Regions from separate parts of the Pseudomonas sp. LBUM1679 genome, predicted to be linked through region 3. Evidence: riboswitches for the same ligand, from Rfam matches in the RefSeq annotation. Region 3 holds a riboswitch; each other region holds the start of a gene.
What was found. Region 3 has a riboswitch for cobalamin ahead of cobO (cob(I)yrinic acid a,c-diamide adenosyltransferase). Riboswitches for the same ligand answer to the same signal wherever they lie in the genome.
Positions count from the first base shown of each region.

Region 1 (4,193 bases), 2.7 Mb from region 3:
AGCTGCCGCAGGCTGCGATCTTTTGATCTTGATCTTTTCGAGATCGCTGAGAAGATCAAGATCAAAAGATCGCAGCCTCGCTTCGCTCGACAGCTCCTACAAGGGGATGGTTGGGCGAGTCAAACAGAACGAAGCCGCAGAATCCGCGCACCGTCGAATGGGTCGATCAGGTAATGCGCGTGCACACCAAACGTATCCAGCAAGCGCTGCGGGGTCAGCACCTCCAGCGGCTTGCCGAGGGCCACCAGTCGCCCCCGTTCCAGTATCGCCAGGCGATCACAGGTCAGCGCCTGGTTCAGGTCATGCAGGGCGATCAATGTCGTCACCGGAAGCGCCTGTACCACGTTCAGGATCGCGAGCTGGTGCTGGATATCCAGGTGATTGGTCGGTTCGTCCAGCAACAGGATCTGCGGGCGCTGGGCCAGGGCGCGAGCGATGTGCACACGCTGGCGTTCACCGCCGGACAGGCTGTGCCAGGTCCGGTTTTTCAGGTGCGCCGCATCGACGTCGCACAGCGCCTGCTGGACGATGGCAGCGTCCTCGTTCGACCACGGACTCAAGGCCGACAACCACGGCGTCCGGCCCAGGGCGACGGCATCAAACACGTTGATGGCATCCAGCGTGTCGGCCTGTTGCTCAACCACCGCCAGGGTTTGCGCGATGGTTCGCCGAGAGAGTGCCTTGAGGCGCTGGCCGTTGAGGTGAATGTCACCCCGGCTCGGGGTGCGCACGCCGGCCAGCAGTTTGAGCAGCGTGGATTTTCCCGAACCGTTGGGCCCGACGATGCCCAAGGTCTCGCCACGACGGATGTCCAGGTGGATATCGTGCAGCAACTCAGCGTCGCGGACGTGGAAACCGAGGCCGGAACAACTCAGCACGGATTCGCCGATAACAGGTGTGACGGCATTCATCGGGCATTCCTCCGGCCGATCAGGATCAATGCGAACACCGGAGCGCCGACCAATGCCGTGATGACCCCGACCGGGATCACCTGGCCTTTGATCAATGTCCGGGACAGGACATCGGCGGCGATCAGAAACAGGGCACCACCCAGCGCACTAGCCGGCAGCAGGCGCGCATGCCGGGTGCCCAGCAGCAGTCGCACGGCATGGGGAATCACCAGCCCGACGAACCCGATGGAGCCGACAATCGAGACCATCACTGCCGTCACCAGTGCGGCGCAGCTGATCAGCAGCAATTGCACGCGGCGTACCGGGATGCCGAGCGAGGCGGCCGAGTCGGCGCCAAAGGTGAAGGCGTCCAGCGCCCGCCGATGCCACAGGCAAACCACAAGACCGGCCACTGCCACCGGGACGGCCAGCCACACCGACGGCCAGCGCACCCCGCTGAGGTTGCCGAGCAACCAGAACATGATGCCCCGGGCCTGTTCGGAACTGGCCGATTGGGTGATCAGAAACGCCGTGAGCGCATTGAATAGCTGCGAACCGGCAATCCCCGCGAGGATGATCTGCGAGGTGCCGCCGGGCGAACCGCTGGCACGGGCCAGCAACACCACCACGGCGAAGGCGGCAACGGCCCCGGCAAACGCGCCGACCGACAGCGAAATCAGCCCGGCCCCCAGGCCCAGCAACGCCACCAATACCGCACCCGTCGAGGCGCCGGCGGAGATGCCGAGCAGGTAGGGATCGGCCAGCGGGTTGCGCAACAGCGATTGCAGGATCACCCCGCAAGTGGCCAGACCCGCACCGCAGGCCGCCGCCACCAGCGCGCGGGTCAGGCGGTAATTCCAGACGATGCCTTCGTCGATCGGGTCGAGGACATGACCGGCAGCCCACAGTTTATTGGCCAGCACCTGGAACACCACACCCGGAGCGATGGGCGTTTCACCGATGGCCACACCGGCAATGACGGCCAGCAGCAGGGTCACAACGGCCAGCACTGTGCGAATCAGCGTCCTGGTCATTTTGGCAGGTCATAGCCGTCGATGGCTGATGCCAGGGTGGCCAGACCGTCGAACATTCTGACGCTGGCCTGCATGGCCATGGCGTCGAGGATGATGATGCGGTTGTTTTTCACCGCGTCCATGTTGCGGGTCACCGGGTCGCTGCGCAGGAATGCCAGTTTCTTGAGGTGGTCGTCAGCGGGGAAGCGCCGGCGATCCATTCGTGCGATGACCAGGAAAGTCGGGTTGGCCTTGGCGATGGTTTCCCAGCCAACGGTCGGCCATTCTTCGTCGGATTGCACCACGTTACGCACGCCCAGGGTGTTGAGCATGAAGTCGGGAATGCCCTTGTGTCCGGCGACATAAGGGTCGATATCCAGACTGGCACTGGAGAACCAGAACAGCGCACTGGTGTGCTCCAGGTCCTTGTCCTGCACCGTGGCGACCGACTTCGCCAGACTGGCCTTGAGTTCGTCGTTCAACTGCCGGCCACGTTCCTGCACATCGAAGATCTCGGCCAATTGGCTGATGCTCTTGTAAATGCTGTCGATGCGAAACGCCTCCAGCCGTGTGCCGTCGGCGCCGACCAGATTGTCCTTGGCTTCGCAGTCGGAGGGCATCAGGTAGGTCGGGATCTGCAGTTCGTGAAACTGCTCGCGGGTACCGACCACGCCTTGCGGGCCGACCATCCACTCCAGTTCCACGGCCACCAGTTGCGGGCGTTGGCCGATCACCGCCTCGAAACTCGGCTCGTTATCGGCCAGGCGTTGGATTCGGTCGTTCTCTGTCTTGTACTTGGCCAGCACATCGTTGAACCACAGCGAGGTGCCGACCAGCGTGGGGGCAAGCCCCATGGCGTAGAGCATTTCGGTGCCGGCCTGGCCGATGGTCACGGCGCGGCTCGGTGCCTGCGCGAAAGTCAGGGTGCTGCCGCAGTTCTCGACCGTCAGGGGATAGTGGGTCGGGGCCGCATGGGCGAGGGTGGACAGACCCAGGGCGGTGACGAGGGTGGCAAGGCGTGACAGCAGCATGACGCAATCTCCAGTTGACCGTACTCGGAGCAGGGGTACGGACTGGAAACACATCATCGAACGCTGGCGTTAAAGCTCTGACGTAGCGCTCACCACAGGTGACGCACGGCGCAAGGATGTCCTTCCCGGACACCCCGCCGGTTAGTGATTTGCTTGGCCGGCAGGTCTCCTGACTGATGCGTCGGCGCCTGGCTCCAGCCTTCCCGGAAGCGATCCCAGTGGCAGTTCAGGAGCAGGCTCAGCACCTACAGTTGCGGGGGCAGTTCCGATTGATGCCGTGTCGGGCATCTCGGATTCCCTATTAATCCCATGTGGAAACCGGCGGCCGGCATGGTAGTCGATCATGCCGGCCAACGGTCCAGTATTTTTTTCTGGTGTGCCGATTCCAGGGTGCAAGTGCGCGTTGAAGGTAAATCAGCACCAAAGCGCTGCACATGCTTGCAGACCGGGAAATCCCTGCTTAACTCTGAAGCTCTGGTCAGTCAGTGACTCATCGGTCACAGGGCGCTGCGTGACACGCTCGCGCTGTCGCCGCTGTCGCCGCTGGCCCGTGATGCCAGGTTAAACCCCAGGAGGTCTATGCGTTGACGTTTGAACACCACCTTGAGCTTTTAATGTATTTACCTGGCACTTCGCTGTCGGTTCCACCACTACTGCTTTCTGCGATATGGCCCTGTGGGCATTCCTCACGCTGTGCGCTCAGTCCAACGGGTTCAAGGAAGAAAATGACATGATGCCGAACACCGCCATCGTCGAGATTTGCGATAAGTACAAGATTTATACCGAACACTATCTCAACGCCGCCGCTGACAAGACCATCATTCTGGTCAACGGCTCGCTGGCGACAACCGCGTCCTTTGCGCAGACGGTGCGTTACCTGCAGCCGCACTTCAATGTGGTCCTCTACGACCAGCCCTATGCCGGTCAGTCGAAACGACACAACCTCCACGGCGATCCGATCCGCAAGGAAGACGAGGCAGCGATACTGCTGGAATTGATCGAACACTTCGGTGCGCAGCATGTGCTGTCATTTTCCTGGGGCGGTGCGGCGACTTTGTTGGCGCTGGCCCAGCGGCCGCGACGAATCGAGAGGGCGGTCATCAGTTCATTCGCCGCGCGGATCAATACGCCGATGCGCGATTACCTGGAGCGCGGCCTGCACTGTCTCCAGGCCTGCGATCGTCTCAATGTCGGGCGCTTGATCAACGGGACGATTGGCAAGCACCTGCCATCGCTGTTCAAACGCTTTAATCACCGCC
Region 1 is NZ_CP166774.1:2,649,917-2,654,109, forward strand. It holds gene ACA062_RS12250 (ABC transporter ATP-binding protein) at 120-911, opposite strand; gene ACA062_RS12255 (FecCD family ABC transporter permease) at 908-1,924, opposite strand; gene ACA062_RS12260 (ABC transporter substrate-binding protein) at 1,921-2,934, opposite strand; cobalamin riboswitch at 3,077-3,272, opposite strand; gene ACA062_RS12265 (alpha/beta fold hydrolase) at 3,665-4,193, shown strand, end outside.
Region 1: linked by a shared signal. The riboswitch ahead of ACA062_RS12260 (ABC transporter substrate-binding protein) and the one ahead of cobO (cob(I)yrinic acid a,c-diamide adenosyltransferase) in region 3 are both predicted to bind cobalamin.

Region 2 (4,193 bases), 1.3 Mb from region 3:
TCAAGGCGCCAAACGCCAAAGTACCGATGGTCAACGCCGACAGCCCGATCAACGAGCGTATCAACTATTACCTGCAGACCGAGATCAACCCGGGGCTCGCGAGCCACGGCGGTCAGGTCAGCCTGATCGATGTGGTCGAGGACGGCATCGCCGTGCTCAAGTTCGGCGGTGGCTGCCAGGGCTGCGGCCAGGCGGACGTCACCCTGCGCGAAGGCATTGAGCGCACCTTGCTTGAGCGTGTTCCCGAGTTGAAGGGTGTTCGGGACGTGACCGACCATACGCAGAAAGAAAACGCCTACTACTAAGTAAGGTGTTCGCTGCAAAAAATAAAAAAACGGCGCCCCGTGAGCGCCGTTTTTTTATGGGAAATCACCTGAGCCCCAAAACATCGCAGCCTTCGGCAGCTCCTACAGGGAGTACGCATTCCAATGTAGGAGCTGCCGGAGGCTGCGATCTTTTGATCTTAGGGTCTGTAGAGATGCGCATGCCCTGCGCGATACAGCGACGACTCACTGAATTGATCACTCCCCAGCACCCGACCCACCAGAATCAACGCCGTGCGCCGAAACCCCTTCGCCTCGACCTTCCCGGCAATATCCTCAAGCGTCCCCACCACCCAATCCTGATCCGGCCAGGTCGCCCGGTGAATCACCGCGATCGGACAGTCCGCACCGTAATGCGGCAGCAATTCGACCAGGATCTTCTGCAGATGATTGACCCCCAGATGGATCGCCATGGTTGCCCCATGCTGCGCCAGGCTGCCCAACTCTTCGCCGGCCGGCATCGTCGTCTTGTCGGCGTAGCGGGTCAGAATCACGCTCTGTGACACGTCCGGCAAGGTCAACTCCGCACCCAGCAGGGCCGCACAGGCCGCTGTCGCGGTCACACCGGGAATGATTTCAAAGGCAATATCGAGTTCACGCAGGTAGCGGATCTGCTCGCCGATGGCGCCATACAGGCTCGGATCGCCGGAATGCACCCGCGCCACATCCTGGCCCTTGGCATGGGCGCACTTGATCAGTTCGATGATCTGTTCCAGGTGCAGTTCGGCGCTGTTCACCAGTTGTTCGGCCTGATGACCTTCGAGTACGGCGGCGGGCACCAGGGAGCCGGCATAGATGATCACCGGGCAGCTGCGGATCAGCCGTTGGCCTTTGATGGTGATCAGTTCCGGGTCGCCGGGGCCTGCGCCAATGAAATAGACAGTCATCGTCGGTTCCTGTGAAAAAGGGCCTGGGCAAGGCTTCAGATGAAGATTGCTCATGATCGAAGGCGGGGATTGTCGGGGGTTTTATGCAGCGCCAGCCAACGCGAGGGTGGCCTGGGCATATTTCTGTCGTGAAATCAGCAGCTTCGCCGGCGCCTGGGCCAGTTGTTCGGCCAGGGCCAGGGCGGCACTTTCCGCGACGCCGTAACAGCCGGTGCGTTCGAACGCGATGTCCGAGCGGTGGCTGAGTTGCGGCTGGTAACCGGCCAATTGTTCGCTGCTGAAATACATCAGCGGCAGCGCGAGCTGTGCGGCCAGTTCGATGAGGCCCGGTTCTTCGCGCTTCAGGTCGATGCTGGCCAGTGCCTTGACCTGGTGTAGCTCGATGCGATGAGCCTGCAGCGCCTGGTCGAGCAATGCCCGCAACGTACTCACGGGGCAGCCGCGCTGGCAGCCCAGGCCGACCACCAGGGTCGGCACGGTGCTGTTATCCGTCATGCGTGGTATTGGCCATCGCTTTTGCGGCGGAACAACCAGGCGCTGATCAGGCCCAGGGCCAGCCAGAACGCGACGTTGGTCAGCTGCGAAGCGATTTTGAACTGCGACTCGAGCGCTTGCGGCGCGAGCATCGAATGAACTTCCGGTTGTGGCGCGCCAATCACGTGTGGCACGGCAAGGATGGCGACACCGAGGATCTTCATCAGCCAATGACGACTGAACACGATCAGGGCGATGCCGGCCGCGGTGGAGGCGGCAGTGCCGATCCACCAGGTCTGCCGTTGCGCCAGATCGGCCGCGGCAGTCCCCGGCAATTCAGGCGGCAGGCCGAGGGTCGGCGCCAGCACGAAGGTCGCATAGCCGGCCAGGCCCCAGAGCAGGCCTTGAGAGGTTCTGGTCGGGGCGCGCAAAGTGTAGAGACCGGCGAGCATCAACGCGAAACCGACCGCTACCACCAGGTTGCCACCGGTGGTCGACAGCACGCGCTGCCAGCCGTCTTCCGGTTCCCAGGCCTCGGCATCATGGGTGTGAGCGGCGACGGCACCTGCGGTGTGCTCATGGACTTCAACAGCCGCCGGCTCGGATTTTTCGTAGGTCTCGGCCTGCAGAATCAGCGGCGAAACCCAGAAACTTTGCAGCAGGGTCAGCAGCAGGGCGGCCAGCAGCCCAGTGAAACCTGCGGTTTGCGCGATACGCTTGATCATGTCGACAGGTCTCAATGGCACGGGAAGGCGGAGCTGTGACGGGTGTCGTGCGCAGCATTGTGCACCGCCTCGATGTGCGAGAAACCGGCGAAATACACAAGGCAGGCGCCAAGGATCGACGCACAGGCGGCGGCGGTCAGGCGTTGAGTCAGGGTCGTGGTGCTGCTGGCGGTGCTCTTGTCCGTGTTGCTGCCGGTGCTGCTGATGATCGACATGGCGCTTCCCTCTGGTCTGTCAGTGGGTGAATAGAGCGCATGGAAGACCCCTGCGAGCCGGGCACGCAGAGGTTCAAACAGCGCCCGCCCACCGCGGGTTTGTTATTCAGTGATCGTAATGGTCACTTTGTGTTGCGGGCCGGTCTCCGGGCTCGCGAGGGGCCAAGGCTTGCGCCTGTACCTGCAAGCGTCACCTTCCCATGCCGAACTGCTGGCACAGTGGATCTGACGCTTCGCTCGCTTACCGTTGCGGGGGCAGCACCGGACTGACATGGCCTTGAGTAAAGCACATGATTCACCGGTTTCCCGTTTCACCCTGTGAAGGGCACCCGTAACAAGGCGTGTAGGAGAGCATGGGCGGGGGTTGGGCGTCAATTGGCAAGGGTTCTCACCTGGAGCCGAATGATGATTGGCTCTTTGTAGGAGCTGCCGAAGGCTGCGATCTTTTGATCTTGATTTTAATAAGCAAAATCAAAAGATCGCAGCCTTCGGCAGCTCCTACAGGGGAACGCGTACCGCTCAACGATTGACCCGCCTCCACACGATGCGTAGCCTTGCGCATTCGAGGTTCTTCGGCGTCTGCCGAAGCTAAGAAGGGAACGCGGTCGATGCCGCGGCTGCCCCCGCAACTGTGAACGGTGATGTTCGCTGCCACGCCACTGCAAACCCTGTGCAACGGGTTCGCGGGAAGGCGCAGCGAATGCCAGGCCCACAAGCCCGGCACACCGTCAGCCAGGAGACCTGCCTCGACACAGATTCTCACTACAACCGGGCGGGGTGATCCGGTGGCGGAACTCTTGCGCGCGCACATCCGTCGCAGCGATTGTCGTCCCGTATGCCCGCCACCTTGCCAAAGGGCATCCGATGAAAACACTGGCCAAACTTCCCGTCACCATCGTTACCGGCTTCCTCGGCTCGGGCAAGACCACCTTGCTGCGGCACATGCTCGACAACGCCCAGGGTCGTCGCATCGCGGTGATCGTCAACGAGTTCGGCGAGCTGGGCATCGATGGCGAAATCCTCAAGCAGTGCTCCATCGGCTGCACTGAAGAAGAAGCCAGCGGCCGCGTCTACGAACTGGCCAACGGCTGCCTGTGCTGCACCGTCCAGGAAGAATTCTTCCCGGTGATGCGCGAATTGGTGGCCCGTCGCGGCGACCTCGATCACATTCTCATCGAAACCTCGGGCCTGGCCCTGCCAAAACCACTGGTGCAAGCCTTCCAGTGGCCGGAAATCCGCAGCGCCTGCACGGTCGACGCGGTCATTACCGTGGTCGACAGCCCGGCTGTCGCCGCCGGCACCTTCGCCGCCTTCCCGGACCAGGTCGACGCCCAGCGCAAACTCGACCCGAACCTGGACCACGAATCGCCGCTGCACGAACTGTTCGCCGACCAACTGGCCAGCGCCGACCTGGTGATCCTCAACAAGGCCGACCTGATCAGCCCTGAAGACCTGGCCCGTGTGCGCCTGGAAGTCGCCGAAGAACTGCCGCCAGCGGTGAAAGTCATCGAAGCCAGCAGCGGCCGCCTGCCGCTGGACGTACTGATCGGCCTCGGTGTCGGTTCCGAA
Region 2 is NZ_CP166774.1:4,046,662-4,050,854, reverse strand. It holds gene nfuA (Fe-S biogenesis protein NfuA) at 1-305, shown strand, start outside; gene cobM (precorrin-4 C(11)-methyltransferase) at 464-1,210, opposite strand; gene ACA062_RS18370 (cobalamin biosynthesis protein) at 1,292-1,705, opposite strand; gene ACA062_RS18365 (CbtA family protein) at 1,702-2,409, opposite strand; gene ACA062_RS18360 (CbtB domain-containing protein) at 2,421-2,624, opposite strand; cobalamin riboswitch at 2,745-2,972, opposite strand; cobalamin riboswitch at 3,173-3,387, shown strand; gene cobW (cobalamin biosynthesis protein CobW) at 3,489-4,193, shown strand, end outside.
Region 2: linked by a shared signal. The riboswitch ahead of ACA062_RS18360 (CbtB domain-containing protein) and the one ahead of cobO (cob(I)yrinic acid a,c-diamide adenosyltransferase) in region 3 are both predicted to bind cobalamin.

Region 3 (4,193 bases):
CAACAATGGCTTGGCGGCGATCACTTCAGGAGCGGCGAATTCCACGGGCGGCGGCAGCGCAACATCGCAACTGTTGGCCAGTGATTCGGCCGCCGCATCAAGGCGCAGATCGAGATCATTGAGCTCGCTGGCCTGAACCAGCCCCAGGTGTCGGCTCGGCAATTCGATCCCGGTTTCCCGGGACAAGGCGCCGTACCAGCGCAAGCCTTCAGTCAGGCTGCCCTCGAGCAATTGCGCATGCCGCACCGTGCCCACGCGGTTGGCCAATACACCGGCAAACGGCAAGTCCGGCTGATAGCGCGCCAGTCCCAGGGCCAGTGCGCCAAAGGTCTGCGCCATGGCAGTGCCATCGATCACGCCCAGCACCGGCACCCCGAAGTGCCGCGCCAGGTCGGCGCTGGACGGCGTACCGTCGAACAGCCCCATGACCCCTTCGATCAGGATCAGGTCGGCAACAGCTGCGGCTTCCCACAGCAGTCGACGACTTTCCTGCTCGCCGACCATCCACATGTCCAGTTGATACACCGGCGCACCGCTGGCGCGCTCGAGAATCATCGGGTCGAGGAAGTCCGGGCCGCACTTGAAGACCCGGACCTTGCGCCCCTGATTGCGGTGCAACCGGGCCAGTGCGGCAGTGACGGTGGTCTTGCCCTGACCGGAGGCCGGCGCGGCAATCAAGACCGCCGGGCAATGACGTGGTTGGCTCACAATTCGACGCCTTTTTGCGCTTTGATACCGGCCTGGAACGCGTGCTTGATCACCCCCATTTCCGTGACGGTGTCGGCCAGCTCGATCATTTCCGGTTTGGCGCCGCGACCGGTGACCACCACATGCTGCATCGGCGGACGCGCCTGCAAGTCGCTGAGCACCTGATCGAGGTCGAGATAACCGTGCTTGAGCGCGATGTTCAACTCATCCAGCACCACCAGGCCGATGGACGGATCGCTCAACAGTTCCCGGGACACTGCCCAGGCGGCTTCGGCGGCCGCGATATCACGCTGACGATCCTGGGTTTCCCAGGTGAAGCCTTCGCCCATCACATGAAACCGCACCTGCTCTGGAAAACGGCGGAAGAACAGTTCTTCGCCGGTGCTGTTGCGGCCCTTGATGAACTGCACCACGCCACACTGCATGCCATGGCCCAGGGACCGGGCGAGCATGCCAAAGGCCGAGCTGCTCTTGCCTTTGCCGTTGCCGGTCAGCACCAGCAGCAGGCCGCATTCGTTCGGGGAATTGGCGATGCGTTCATCGATCACGGCTTTTTTGCGCAGCATGCGCGCCAGGTGACGTTCATCACGATCGGGGGTATCAGTCATGGGGGAGCTCTCCGTTGAGGCTGGATAACGGCGGGCAGGCACAAGAATAGACGGCAAAAAGCCTGGCATCGCCCACCGTGATGCCGCTGGATGAATCAGGCCGGTCTCCGGGCTCATGAGCGGCGCTGGCCTGACTGCGCGCCTTCCCATGTCGGCTTTCGACACAGTGGCTCAAGGCGCAGTCTTCACTCATTTACCGTTGCGGGGGCAGCGTCGGGATCATGACGCTTCATCGTTCGAAGACCATCACTCACCGACTTCCCTGTTTCACTCTGTCGGCCATGGCCACAGAGCACCTGAAACAAGCCGCGAAGGTTAGAGGGTTGGGGGTGGAGCGTCAATTGAGAAAGCGCCCCGCGGCTGACCGGTTGAACCATCGCGCCTCCCGGCTCCTCTATGATTGTATCAACGCGTCCATAGGGAAGATCAGCATGCGCAAGCCCCAGCTCGTTCTCGTCATCGCGCTCGCCGGAGGGCTCGCCGCCTGTGGTGAAACCTCCAGCCTGCAAGTCATGGACGGCACCGGACCGTCGCCCAAGCTGCCAGAACCGAACAAGACTCTGATCCCGACGGTGAACATCGCCCCGGCGATCGGCTGGCCGGACGGTGCAAAACCCGTCGCGGCGACGGGAACCCAGGTCGCCGCCTTTGCCGAAGGTCTCGATCACCCGCGCTGGCTCTACGTGTTGCCCAACGGCGACGTGCTGGTTGCCGAAACCAATGCGCCACCGAAGCCCGATGATGGCAAAGGCGTCAAAGGCTGGGTCATGAAAAAAGTCATGGGCCGTGCCGGTGCAGCCGTACCGAGCCCGAACCGCATCACGCTGCTGCGGGACAAGGACCACGACGGCATCGCCGAAACCCGTACGGTGTTCCTGGAAAACCTCAATTCGCCGTTCGGCATGACCCTGGTCGGCACTGACCTGTACGTTGCCGATACGGACCGCTTGCTGCGTTTCCACTATGAAAATGGTGAAACGGCGATCAAGTCGCCACCGATCAAAGTGGTCGATCTGCCGGGCGGCACACTCAATCATCACTGGACCAAAAACGTCATCGCCAGCAAGGACGGGAGCAAGCTGTACGTGACGGTGGGTTCCAACAGCAATGTCGCCGAAAACGGCATGGACCAGGAAGAAGGTCGCGCGGCGATCTGGGAAGTGGATCGCGCCACCGGCAACCATCGGATCTTCGCTTCGGGGATCCGCAATCCCAACGGCCTCGCCTGGGAGCCCCAGAGCGGCGCGCTGTGGACCGCCGTCAATGAGCGCGACGAAATCGGCAGCGACCTGGTACCGGACTACATCACTTCGGTGAAGGACGGCGGGTTCTACGGCTGGCCGTACAGCTATTACGGACAACATGTCGATGCACGCGTGACCCCGCAGAATCCTGACCTGGTGGCCAAGGCCATTGCGCCGGACTACGCAGTGGGCCCGCATACGGCATCGCTGGGCCTGACCTTTGCTGAAGGCAACACCCTGCCGTCGCAGTTCAAGGAGGGCGCATTCATCGGCCAGCACGGCTCGTGGAACCGCGACCCGCACAGTGGCTACAAAGTGATTTTCGTGCCATTCAACGCGGGCAAACCGGTGGGGCAACCGGTCGATGTGCTCACCGGGTTCCTCACCGACGACGAAAAAGCCATGGGCCGTCCGGTGGGGGTGGTGATCGATCAGCAGGGCGATTTGCTGGTGGCGGATGATGTGGGGAACAAGGTGTGGCGGGTGTCGGCAGTTAAATGACGTCATTGCTGTAAACGCATAACCCTGTGGGAGCGGGCTTGCCCCGGGCGGCGTTCCGACGATGAGGTCGGCACATTCAACATTGATGCTGCCTGACCCACCGCAATCGCGGGCAAGCCCGCTCCCACAGGGATCTCGGGCGCTCACAATTTCTGTGGTCAACAGAGATCCCTGTGGGAGCGAGACCGGCTTGCCGGCGAAGAGGCCATCAATGCCACCCAAAAATCGCCTGCCTAGCGCTTGCGGCACAAGGTCAATCCATCCCCCAGCGGCAACAACGACAGATCCACCCGCACGTCATCCTTCAAGGCCAGATTGAGTGCCTGGATGGCCCGGGTGTCTGCGCTGTCGGGATTGTCCTCAAGCACCCGCCCGCTCCACAGGGTGTTATCAAACACCGCCAGACCACCGACCCGCAGCAAACGCAACGCATGCTCCAGATAGCTCGGGTAATTGGCCTTGTCGGCATCGATGAAGACCAGGTCGAACTGCCCTGGTTGATCCAGCCGGGCCAGAGTTTCCAGCGCCGGCGCCAACCGTAGGTCAATCCGCCCCGCCAGACCCGCTTCCTGCCAGTAACGGCGCGCAGTAGCGTTGTAATCGCCAGGAATATCACAGCAGATCAGCGAACCGTCATCCGGCAACGCCGCCGCCATGCACAAGGCGCTGTAACCGGTGAAGGTGCCCACTTCCAGCACACGCCTGGCGCCGGTGAGCTTCACCAGCAACGCGAGAAACTGCCCCTGCTCCGGTGCCACCTGCCAGCGCGCCATGGGCAGCGCCTGGGTTTCATCGCGCAAACGCTTGAGCAGCGGCGTCTCCCTGAGGGAGACGTCGAGCAGGTATTGATACAGGGAATCATCGAGATTGAGCGTGCGAGCCGTCATGACCAGAGCCTGCAATCTATGGATTACGTGCCAGATGCTCTGGTTGTAGCACACGCTTGGCGCTCAGGTAGGCTTTCTGCCAATAAGCCTTGGACAAGCTGTCGAGCTTCACCGTACCGCCAGTGGCCGGTGCATGGACGAAGCGACCTTCGCCGACATAGATCCCGGCGTGGCTGACCTGGGAGCCGCCATTGGTGGCGAAGAACAGCAGGTCGCCGGTTTGCAGGCCTTCCTTGCCGACACTG
Region 3 is NZ_CP166774.1:5,346,471-5,350,663, forward strand. It holds gene ACA062_RS24195 (cobyrinic acid a,c-diamide synthase CobB) at 1-708, opposite strand, end outside; gene cobO (cob(I)yrinic acid a,c-diamide adenosyltransferase) at 705-1,316, opposite strand; cobalamin riboswitch at 1,398-1,631, opposite strand; gene ACA062_RS24205 (PQQ-dependent sugar dehydrogenase) at 1,748-3,061, shown strand; gene ACA062_RS24210 (O-methyltransferase) at 3,295-3,948, opposite strand; gene ACA062_RS24215 (C40 family peptidase) at 3,965-4,193, opposite strand, start outside.